DNA from 2 places in the Sporosarcina sp. FSL K6-3508 genome. Region 1 is predicted to be linked to the other one. Evidence: riboswitches for the same ligand, from Rfam matches in the RefSeq annotation. Region 1 holds a riboswitch; the other holds the start of a gene.
What was found. A riboswitch is a leader RNA that binds a small molecule or an ion and turns the genes downstream of it on or off. The one in region 1 is predicted to bind S-adenosylmethionine.
Positions count from the first base shown of each region.

Region 1 (6,160 bases):
AATATGAAACGGCAATAATGGAATGATAATGACTGAAATGACTTTTTCGACAATGAGATTTAATTCATCGAAGAAAGACAGCATCGTCTTCCCATTGATGGACGCCATACCAATCCCCAATACGAACGCGATGAGAAGAGCAGACATGACTCCCATAATCGGGTCCATTTCCATTTCAAAAAAAGCTACTCCTGCAGCTCGTGCGCCTTCTGCAACGGACGTATCTGTAGACTGATGAATGAAATTCGGCAAGAGTGCCGTAGCTGTAAAATAAGCTAGCAGACCTGCGATAATCGTAGATCCATATGCAAACGCTGCGGATAAGCCCAATAATTTCCCAGAACCTTTCCCGAGCTTCGCGATACTTGGTGCAATGAACGCAATAATAATTAATGGTACGATAAAGTTCAAAAACCCACCAAATAACATATTAAACGTGGCCGCCAGACGAACGAACCAATGCGCAAACCCTTCATGAATCGCAGGCAGCAACAAGCCGAGCCCGATCGCCAGCACTATGGCAATCAAAATTCGCCATATGAGCCCTAATTTAAACTTCACAATACGTCCTCCTCAAATACACATCTGTATTACTGAAACAAAATAACTTTACCACAATTCGAATCAATAAAGAAGAGTTTGTTTGTTTTTTTTGTACAAAAAAAGCCGATAGCTACACTCGCTATCGGCTTTCACAACCTTACTTCACAGGAACAACTGAGCCTTTCCATTCTTCCAAAATAAAGTCTTGAATTTCTTGGGATGTCAGTACTTCGATCAGCGCTTTAATCGCATCGCTGTTTTCATCGCCATTTCTCGTTGCAACAATATTGACGTATGGAGATTCTTTATCTTCCAAAGCAATCGCATCTTCTAATGGATTCAAGCCAGCGTCGATCGCAAAGTTTGAGTTGATCAACAAAGCATCGCCTTCATCATTATTATAAAGCTGAGGCATTAAAGCTGCTTCATAGTTTGCATCGAAGTTTAGATTTTTAGGATTTTCAACGATATCTTCCACTTCAGCCTTAACTTTTTCTACGTCTTCAGCCAGCTTGATCAAACCTTTTTCTTCAAGCATTGCAAGTACACGACCATGATCCGCTACAGAGTTACTGATCAGAATGGTTGCACCGTCAGGAAGTTCTTCCAGAGTCTTGTACTTTTTAGAGTAGACTCCAATCGGCTCAATATGAATTGCACCTGCATTGACGAAATCATAATTAAAATCAGCAATTTGGCCCTCTAAGTAAGGAATGTGCTGGAAGTATTTTGCATCCAGTACTTCTTCCTCCAAATCTTTATTCGGAAGTACATAATCTGTATAACTTTCAATCTTTAACTCATAGCCTTTTTCTTCTAATAGAGGCTGTGCTTTTTCCAGAATAACAGCATGTGGCGTATTGGATGCACCGACTACTAACGTCGTTTTCTCTTCTTTTTCTTTATCAGCATCCCCATCTGCTGCATTGCCGCCTGTCTTGTTATCGTCTTTTGTTCCGCATGCTGCAAGTGCTAAAACTAAAGCTGCCGCGAATAGACCGAATAAAAACTTCTTCATATTCACATTTCTCCCTTTCCATTATAAATTTTATATGGTTAACAGGGGCTCCCAAAAAGGAAGCCTCCGGCAATCCCTTTACCTCTTGTCCAAACGATTCACGATGAAGTCACCGATAAATTGGATGACAAATACTATGACGAGCACTAAGATTGTTGCCATCAACGTCACGTCTCCTCGGTTACGCTGGAAACCTTCCAAATAAGCAAGTGTCCCGAGTCCACCCGCACCGATTACTCCTGCCATCGCAGTATAGCCAACAAGTGCAATGGAAGTAACCGTAATTCCTGACACGAGCGCGGGCATCGATTCAGGCAACAGAACTTTGAAGATGATCGTAGAAGTACGCGCACCCATCGAACGTGCGGCTTCAATGACTCCCTTATCGATTTCCTGTAACGCGATAAGTACCATCCGTCCGTAAAACGGTGCAGCTCCAATAATCAAAGCCGGCAGCGCAGCATCAGGACCGCGCATCGTTCCGATCAATAAATTGGTTAATGGAAGCAATAGAATAATTAAAATGATAAATGGCACGGAACGGAAGATATTAACGAAAGCACCTGTGATGACATTCGTAATTTTATTCGCCCACAACTGTCCCGGACTTGTCAGGAACAACAGCAGACCAAGACCGATGCCGAGCACAAATGTAAATAAGGTAGAGTACGCTGACATGTACAGCGTTTCTCCAGTAGCCGTCCACATTTTCTCCCAATTAACATTTGGAAACCACTGTTCAATCATTTGCCAGCACCTCCGTCTTTACTTCATTGGCATGTAAGTAGGCGATGGCTTCATCAATGACCGCCACGTCACCTACAAGCTGCAAGACGAGTGTACCGTATGCGCCGTCACGCGTTGTCGAGATATTTCCTTGAACAATATTGACATCGACCGGAAACTTTCGAATCAACTCTGCAAGCACCGGCTGTTCCGTACGTTCCCCGATAAACGCCAATTTCACGAGTTTTCCAAGAGGTGTCTCTTGTTGAAGATGTGCCACCGCTGCGTCCGTGTCTCCTGTATCCGTCACCTGAGATATAAAACGCTTCGTAATATCCGCTTGCGGGGATTGGAAGACATCCAGGACACTGCCGATTTCTACGACTTTCCCTGCTTCCATGACCGCTACACGATGGCAAATCTTACGAATAACGTGCATTTCATGTGTAATCAAGACGATCGTCAAACCGAGACGTTCATTGATATTCGTCAACAGATCCAAAATCGCGTTGGTCGTTTCAGGATCCAGTGCAGAAGTCGCTTCGTCACAAAGCAACACTTCAGGGTCATTAGCAAGCGCTCGTGCAATACCGACACGCTGCTTCTGTCCACCGGATAATTGCGCGGGATACGCCTTCTCCCGTCCTGTCAAACCGACCAGATCAATCAGTTCCTTCACTTTGCGCTGACGTTCTGGTTTCTTCACGCCTGCAATTTCCAAAGGGAACGCAATATTTTCTTCAACAGTTCTTGACCACAGCAAGTTGAAATGCTGGAATATCATACTGATCTTCTGACGCGCATTTCGCATTTTCGCGCCCTTCAGCGTCGTCATTTCTTGCCCATTGATCACAATGCTTCCTGAAGTCGGTTGTTCCAAACCATTCAACAACCGGATCAATGTACTTTTCCCGGCACCACTATAACCAATGATGCCGAAAATTTCTCCTTCTTTAATCGTGAATGTTACATCATCCACTGCTACAATTTCTGAACCGCTCAATTGGAATGTCTTTTGAACGTTTGTTAGTTGAATCATTTCCTGCACCACCTTCAATAAATCCATTATACTCGTTTCCGTCCGTCAACGCCTGCCGAGGCTTAACGACGCTTTCCGCTTTTGATCATAAAAAAACCCTTCTGCAGATAAGCAGAAAGGCAGAACGTATGAATCGTTATGTACGTTTCCATTCTCTCATCTGTCAAAGCAATTCGCTTTGAGTGACTTGGCACCATTTCACATATGTGACGGTTGCCGGGCTTCATAGGGCACTTCCCTCCACCACTCTTTATAAGAGTCTTGATATTCAATTGATTGTACTACTTATACCATACTTCCGCTTCCATTGTCAACTCAGCTTTTCCAGTAAATAAGGAACGGAATGAAATGCGTAAATCTTTTCCATCGGTTGCCCGGACCGATGAATAAGCAAGCAAGGTACACTTTCGATCTTATAGTCTTCCGCTAATTGCACGACGTAGTTTAAATCTGCTTTACCAATTGTCAGCTCCGGACGCAGTGTTTCAATCACCGTCAGCATTTTAGATGCAACTGCACACGTCCCGCACATCGGAGTAAATAAATAAAAAGCGGCCAATTGCTCCGCCGCCTGTTCGCGTTCCCAATCTTCAATCGTCCAATTATCCATATGCCCCACCTGCCAAATAGTTGGAATGTATCTTGAAATTAGCTGCGACTAAAATGCCCGCTAACACTTTGATCGGCGTTGTCGCCACTTCCCGGTATAGTCGATCTGTATATAAGTGTTTTGCTTCTGGATAGAGCTGCTTGAACAACTTGCGGATCGTATCACCTGAAACATCCGCATCCACAAAGATGAAAAGTTCCTGCTCTTCGTATGGCGCCAGAAGTTCTTCAATATGATAGGAACTGATCGTGCCGTTTGTACAAATGATATCTACCGGCTCCGCAAGCATTGGTCTTAGCCGGTTGCGGTCGGTACTGCCTTCCACAATAAGTACTTTCGGATTCATCCACGTTCCTCCTCATAGTGTAAAAAAGCGCTGGAATGTTCCCAGCGCTTTTACTTTTTATTCCCCAGCTGTCATTTTTTCATACTGTTCAGCTGTCATTAATTCATCAAGCTCTGCTTTGTCAGCAACTTCAACAACGATCATCCAAGCGCCTTCATACGGAGACTCGTTCACAAGCTCGGGGCTATCTTCCAGCTCTTCGTTTACTGCTACGACTTTACCAGTCAATGGAGCATACAATTCAGAAACAGTTTTCACTGATTCAACACTACCGAAAGGCTCGTCTGATTTCACTTCATCGCCAACTTGCGGAAGCTCAACGAATACGATATCCCCTAGTTCAGACTGTGCGAAATGTGTGATCCCGATACGGTATTTACCGTCTTCTTCTTTTACCCATTCGTGCTCTTCTGAATAACGCAAATCTTTTGGTGTGCTCATGTCTTAACCCCCAACATTTGTAATAGTTTGTCTCTATTTAGTTTGCCATAGTTCCGTATGAAAGACAAGATTCTATGTTCACCCTTGCCACGTTTCTGCGAATATTGCTTCATTAAAACCTACCGTCACTCGCTGGCCATCTGTAACGATCGGACGCTTGATCAGCATGCCATCTGACGCGAGTAAAACAACCTTTTCATCTTCTGTCATGTTAGGCAGTTTATCCTTCAATTGAAGCTCACGGTACTTCATGCCACTCGTATTGAAGAACTTTTTCAATTCCAATCCGGAGTTTGCGATCATCATGCGCAGTTCCTCTTCACTTGGCGGTTGGTCAGCAATATTTACTTCTTCAAATGAAATCCCTTCATTCTCCAACCATTTCTTTGCTTTGCGGCACGTCCCGCATTTCGGATAGCCATAATATGTAACTGTCATTTTTGTGCCCCCTTTTTGGTCAGTATAGCAAAAAGATGTCTGAATTGCTTGGTCCTCGCCCATTGCAAAAAGGTTTTCCGATAAATCATGAACCGACAGGAGGCGTTGAGCAGAGAACAGAGTTTGATCTACCCTGGATTTAATCACTCTATGAGCGCTTTGATTAGCTTTATGATCAAGTTCAGTGATGTTATGAGCGCATGAAGGCTGTGTATGAGCGGCCGAACACTTTGTATGATAGACAGCCAGAATTTATGAGCGCCTACGATTCGTTTATGATCGTCGGAAAACTATTTCGGCGATAAATTGAAAAAGCTGCCCGGAAGATCATTTCCGGACAGGGCTCTTTCATCGTTCAACTATCAAACGATATACTTCTCTGCCTCGATTAATCTCTCAGCAGCTTCACGTTTCTTCGCAATCAAGTTATACGGATTATTACGTGTCAGCTTACGTAATGCAGACAGCATCATACGTTGGTTGTCGCCTTCCACAGCTGCAAGTAGTGTCTCCTTCGCTGCTGCTTCGATGCGTGCGAACGCTTCCTGACAGAAGATTTGTGTGTAAAGTAATTTTTGGTTTTCTTTTTCTTCACCGTTTTTATTAATCGCTTTCTCCGTCCGTAACAGGGCAGATTCCATCCCGAAGAGATCATTCGCAATGTCCGCGATGTTCACAAGGATTTCCTGCTCTTGCTCAAGCTTTGTGCCAAAGCGCTGCGCTGCAAGTCCTGCCACTAAAATACCGATTTTCTTCGCATTTTTCACAAGCATTTTCTCTTGAGCCAACGCTTCGTCGCCCACTTCTTCAGGCATCATCATGAGCAGCTCTTCTTGCAGTCCTTGTGCTTGTTGCAATAATGGCAATTCGCCTTTCATTGCTTTCTTAATGAACGTACCCGGTACGATCATCCGGTTGATTTCATTTGTTCCTTCAAAAATACGGTTAATACGGGAGTCGCGGTAAATACGTTCTACTTCATATTCCTGCATGAAGCCA
Region 1 is NZ_CP152016.1:2,554,022-2,560,181, forward strand. It holds gene MKX97_RS12715 (dicarboxylate/amino acid:cation symporter) at 1-561, opposite strand, end outside; gene MKX97_RS12720 (MetQ/NlpA family ABC transporter substrate-binding protein) at 701-1,561, opposite strand; gene MKX97_RS12725 (methionine ABC transporter permease) at 1,640-2,308, opposite strand; gene MKX97_RS12730 (methionine ABC transporter ATP-binding protein) at 2,301-3,326, opposite strand; SAM riboswitch class I at 3,480-3,585, opposite strand; gene MKX97_RS12735 (thioredoxin family protein) at 3,637-3,936, opposite strand; gene MKX97_RS12740 (hypothetical protein) at 3,929-4,282, opposite strand; gene gcvH (glycine cleavage system protein GcvH) at 4,340-4,723, opposite strand; gene MKX97_RS12750 (arsenate reductase family protein) at 4,802-5,161, opposite strand; gene MKX97_RS12755 (acyl-CoA dehydrogenase family protein) at 5,524-6,160, opposite strand, start outside.

Region 2 (6,160 bases), 1.6 Mb from region 1:
ACGAGGAAAACAATCATGCGAATGTTGTAGCATCCTATAATGGCAAAATCACAGGAATATGGACCAATAGTGAGTTCAATCTTATAAAAAAAGAGATTGAGAAAGACGATAAACTCATTGTTCATGATTTAGAAGGCCAGACGCTCATTCCTGGTTTTATTGATACTCATAACCATTTACTTATGTATGCACTTAATAAAAACCAAGTAGACTGTTCTTCACCAAAAAATGAAAGTATCGAGGATATTCTCAACAACCTTCGAACACATCACAATACACATTCGGATGGCAGCTGGATTATTGGGTACGGGTACGATGATACCTTGCTAAAAGAGAATAGACATCCTACTCGTCATGATTTGGATAAAGTAAGTACGAATCGTCCAATATTTATAAAACATATCTCGAATCATTTAGCAGTCGCAAACTCCTATGCACTCAAGCTTGCGGGAGTTGATGAGTCAATTGAGAATCCTGAAGGCGGCCATTTTGGAAGAGAAGAAAATAACTCCCTGAATGGAGTGTTATTTGAACCTTCAGCAATGGATATAGTTTATAAGCACGCTCCGATTCCAACAGATGAAGAAGTTATTAAATTAATGGGACTCGCGTCAGAAGACTATTTGGCACAAGGCATCACGACAAGTTCAGATGCAGGCGTAGGTTTAGTATTTGGCCGGCCCGAATATGACTTGCATATGGTCGCATTAAAAGAAGGTGCAAACCAACTGCGTATGCGTCTAATGATTATGTATGATTTATTATTGGAAGGTGGCCCATTTGAAAAATTTCACGCTGAAGAATTACGAGAAAGAATTTTGAAAGACTCGAATGGGAAAGCAAAGTTAGATAGTGCCAAGCTATTTCAAGACGGTTCTATTCAAGGGTTGACTGGCGCATTGCGTAAACCTTACTATTGTGATGACGAGTTATACGGTGAATTAATTTTTCATCAAGATACTTTAAATTCTTATGTCCTTGATTTCCATAAGCGTGGTTTTCGTGTTACAACGCACGGAAATGGTGATCAGGCAATTGGCTCGATTATTGAAGCGTACAAATTCGCCCTTAATTCCAATACGAAAATAGACCATCGACATCGCATTGAACACGTACAAACCGCTACTGTAGAGGACTTGCAGGAAATGAAAAAACATGATATCGCCGCCTCTTTCTTTATCAATCATGTGTACTATTGGGGGGATCGTCATAAACGAATATTTTTAGGACCTGAAAGAGCAGAACGCATGAACCCCTTAAAAGATGCCTCAGATTTAGATATGCTTTATACATTACATTCAGACTGTCCAATCACTGCCATTTCCCCCTTATTTTCTATCTGGGCAGCGGTTAATCGTATTACACGGGAAGGTAAGGTATTAGGAGAAGGCCAAAAGATAGATGTCTTAGAAGCTATAAAATCAATGACTATATATGGAGCACGATTAAACTTTGAAGAAGACCTTTTAGGTAGTATAGAGGTTGGAAAATTAGCGGACTTTGCTGTACTTGATCGAGACCCTACTGCAATTGATCCGTTAGAAATTAAAGACATTTCAGTTGAAATGACTATTATAAACGGAGAAGTAATTTATGAAAATACAAAACAAGTTGCAACAAACTTATAAATAAAAAAGAAGACTCCCATTTAGTGAGGAGTCTTCTTTTATTTACCAGCCCTTGCTGACTTAAAATGAAGTGAATATAACTCAGGATTATAATCAGCTATACAATATTCAACCAAATCACCATTCACGTCATATACAAATCGCTCTAAGTGTAAAGTATAACAATCTTCAGGAAGATTAAGTAATTCCGCATCTTCAATTGATATTTTTTGAGCGGTAATCTTTTCATCAGCTTCATGAAGCCGAATAGACAGTTCTTTCTCCATTAAATCATATAGTGTTCCATGGCTAATATCTAGATTTGCCAATTGTAGACCTATATTAACAGGATAATACTGTGTTTCGATCGCAAGTGGCACCTCATTTGCATAACGAACACGCTTAATCAGATACGCATTCTCTAAAGCAATCGCCTTATTTAATTCCTCAGGAACTACTTCAATTCCATGTCCAATTAGTTTAGTACTAGGAATCTTGTTCATACGCTCAATCATTTCAGTTGTACTAATAAAATTCCCCTGCCAATAATGAACAGGATGTCTTGAAATAAATGTTCCCCTACCATGTTTTTTTTCTAGTATTCCATCGATAACTAATTGTGAGATAGCTTCTCGAACAGTGCTTCTGCTAACATCATAAGTTTCCATTAATTCACGTTCACTTGGTATTTTCTCTTCATATAGACCTTGCTTTATCTTTTGTTCTATACTCTTTCTAATTTGTATATGAAGTGGCACAGGACTGCTAGGATTGATCACACTAATTACCTCCTCAGAGTTCACAAGGAAAAATTTCCTACGTGCCTATATACTTATATGATACCTTTTTAATCCATGAGTGTCTAATTTCCGTTGGGGCAAATGTTTTATTACGCTAATTAGGAAGGCCTAATTTACCTTATTTGGTTTAATGAGAAGACATACATTTTGATGGGTATGATTATGACAAGTGAGTTCTATGTGTCTGTCGTGAATTGACAGAACAAGTAGATTTCCTTTTATACTCCATGGCTAAAAAGTACGTATTTTTATGGTTCACGCTTATTCCATAGAAACCACCGGATATGCCTTTCCTTTATGTTTCACTTTTCTGCTTCAACAAAAGCACTTAACTTGGATTTCAATCCACACTCTCTATACAGAGAATGACTGCGATATATTGTGTTCATCAATACTTTAAATACTATATAGTGCAGTTAAAATCGTATTTCCCTAGATATGCAAACTAATATTCCTGATTTAAAGAGGATTTTGCTGTTTTTTTGTGCAAACCTCCTAGGGAATTTATGGGCACTTAGGGTCGCACTTTGTGATTCTCTCAATTATATCACACGTTATCAATTCTTTTTAAACTTGTATTTGACTAGTACCGATAATCCCGTAGAGACTTCTTCCTTAGAGAAATAGATAGACCATGTAAGTAATTCAGGAAATGTTCAAGTTGTGTGATGAACTGGTACGACAAAATCATACTCAGATACAATCTATCATTTATTTATTGACAATTCTTTTCTACATGGTATATTGAGTTCTAACAACTTAATATTTTGAAATTTCTTATCTAGAGAGGTAGAGGGACTGGCCCTTTGAAGCCTCGGCAACGGACTTTTATAAGAACTGTGCCAATTCCAGTAGCATAATGCTAGAAGATAAGATGAGCAGGTAATTCCAATTTGTCTACCTATCCCTCTTCTTATTTATTAGGAGAGGGTTTTTGAATTTGGGAATTACCAAGGACATAAATTAATTTCGGTCCTACATTTTAATTAAAATTATAAAATAAGGAGTGGGTATTGATGGTAAAGACATTAGTCAAAGCGCCGTTTAGAGCGGATCACGTGGGGAGTCTATTACGACCGGAAAGAATTCATCAGGCAAGAAAGGATTTCCAAGAAGGAAACATTTCTTCACAAACGCTGCATGAAATCGAAACAGAGGAAATTAAACATATCGTTGATAAGCAAATCGAAGTAGGTTTGAAAGCAGTGACAGACGGAGAATTCCGCCGCAGATTTTGGCATACGGATTTTATTGAGCATTTAAACGGAGTGGAAGGCTACATCCCGGAAGAAGGCTTTTCATTCAAAGGGGAAGAAACGGAAAGATACGATGTACGGGTTATCGGGAAAGTCTCCTTCAATCAGGACCACCCACAAATAAAAGACTTCATCGAATTTAAAGAGATCGTCGGGGACCGTGCCATTGCCAAACAAACGATTCCGAGCCCCAACCAATTATTTAACGCGGGCATCCGCAACCCGGACATTTACCCGGACATTGAAGAATATGCAAAAGATATTATCAGTACGTACCGTGAGGCAATCCAAGCCTTTTATGATGCCGGTTGCCGATATTTACAGCTGGATGATGTATATATCGCCGGTCTGAACGCTTCCGAAATCCCATTTAACGACAGCGGTCATTCCCGCGAAGAGTTAATTGACTTAGCATTACGGGTTGCCAATGGCGTGTTGGAAGATAAACCGGAAGACCTGATCGTAACGACCCATCTTTGCCGCGGGAACTACCGATCTAATTGGGCTTTTGAAGGCAGCTATGCTAAAATCGCCCCTGTATTGTTTGCAAAGGAAAAAGTGGACGGATTCTTCCTGGAATACGACGATGATCGTTCTGGAGACTTCAAACCATTGGAATACATACCAAACCGTGGCGCTCAAGTCGTGCTGGGCGTATTCACATCCAAACATGGTAAATTGGAAAGTAAGGAAAATATTAAAGCGCGTGTGGAAGAAGCAACAAAATATGTCCCATTGGAGCAATTATGCATCAGCCCTCAATGTGGCTTTGCTTCCACTCATCATGGCAATATTTTAACCGAAGAAGAACAATGGGCGAAGTTAAAATTCATTGTAGATATTTCCAAAGAGATTTGGGGATAAGAATTGAGCGAACGGCTTACAGAGCTGTTCGCTTTTTTGGGTTTGTTCGAGGTACCAGGTCCCCACATATGACTTCTTGGACAACTTCTTTTTGGATTGAGATGAAAAATCGTACTCCTTACTCCTTTTTCTCCGCCACTTTAAACCTCGGAAAACCAACCAAAATCGCGATGACACAACAAATTCCCATCAATACAGGATAAAATGAATACATGATAATGCTCACAGGTGAAATGGCAGCGAGCCCCGAAGCAGCAAGCATTTGTACACCATAGGGCAAAACACCTTGCCAAACGCTAGAGAACGTGTCGAGCAAACTGGCCGATTTGCGGGGATCGATCTCATATTCATCCGCGATATGCTTCACGACCGGTCCAGTTATAATAATGGCGATTGTGTTATTCGCGGTCGCAATATCCGCTGCACTCACTAAACCGGCAATACCAAATTCGGCTCCCTTTTTCGTTTGAATCTTACTCGTAATCATGCGCAATAAATAATCAATACCACCGTTATGCTGAATAACCCCAACGATGCCGCCAATCAAAATCGACACCATAGCCAAATCCTCCATCGCGACAACACCGTCAGCGATTGCCTGCAGATAGCTTTGCAAGTTGTAGGAGCCGTCCATCAAACCAATCGCACCAGCAATAATAATCCCGCCTGCTAACACGATTAACACATGTGTACCAACCAAAGCACCGACTAAAACAGCCAGATACGGCAAGATTTTCACGAATTGGTACGGGTAGTTACCTGTTAGATCAGCAGTATTGCCGTGCGTTAAGAAGCCAAGAAGAATCATCGTCAAGATCGCACCCGGCAGGACAATAAAAAAATTCACTTTAAACTTATCTTTCATTTTCGTATGCTGCGTCCGGACCGCTGCGATCGTTGTATCCGAAATCATGGACAAGTTATCCCCAAACATCGCGCCACCAATAACAGTCGCCATGGCAAGCGCCACCGGAATATCCGTCTGACTGGCAATACCCACTCCGATCGGTGCCAACGCGACAATCGTTCCCATCGAAGTCCCCATCGAAATAGAGATGAAGCAGCCAATAATAAACAAACCGACCATGAGTAAATTCGCTGGCAACATCGACAAACCGAGATTGACCGTTGATTCAACAGCACCCATTCCCTTGGCGACACCTGCAAAAGCACCAGCCAAAAGAAAGATAACCGCCATTAAAAGGATATTTGGATGCCCCGCGCTCTTCATGAAAATATCAACTTTGGTGCTGAAAGACTCCTTTCGATTCATCACAAGCGCGACTGCTGCCGCAATGAGAATGGCTACGTTCAGCGGCATGATAGAAAAATCTTTTGTAACGATACCTGAGCCGATGAAAAGAATTACAAAAACAATGAGCGGTAAAAACGAAAGGAGACTTCCTTTTTTCATGGTGTTGTTTGACATATCTATTCCTCAATTTCTTATCGTATATGGTAAGCATATTAGTTTACCATATATGAGGGGCGTTTCGACAGCGGTTATACTTTTTCCGTGCCATTTCTCATGCTTGTCTGTGCGCAAAACAGACATGACTATTTCGATAGGCGCGTTTGTTTATTCATCCACGGGGCCTGTTTTAGTTTTGTGGTGTATAGACAAGTTAAAACC
Region 2 is NZ_CP152016.1:914,215-920,374, reverse strand. It holds gene MKX97_RS04195 (amidohydrolase) at 1-1,628, shown strand, start outside; gene MKX97_RS04190 (GntR family transcriptional regulator) at 1,667-2,386, opposite strand; SAM riboswitch class I at 3,182-3,283, shown strand; gene MKX97_RS04185 (5-methyltetrahydropteroyltriglutamate--homocysteine S-methyltransferase) at 3,424-4,527, shown strand; gene MKX97_RS04180 (Na+/H+ antiporter NhaC family protein) at 4,646-5,956, opposite strand.
Region 2: linked by a shared signal. The riboswitch ahead of MKX97_RS04185 (5-methyltetrahydropteroyltriglutamate--homocysteine S-methyltransferase) and the one ahead of MKX97_RS12730 (methionine ABC transporter ATP-binding protein) in region 1 are both predicted to bind S-adenosylmethionine.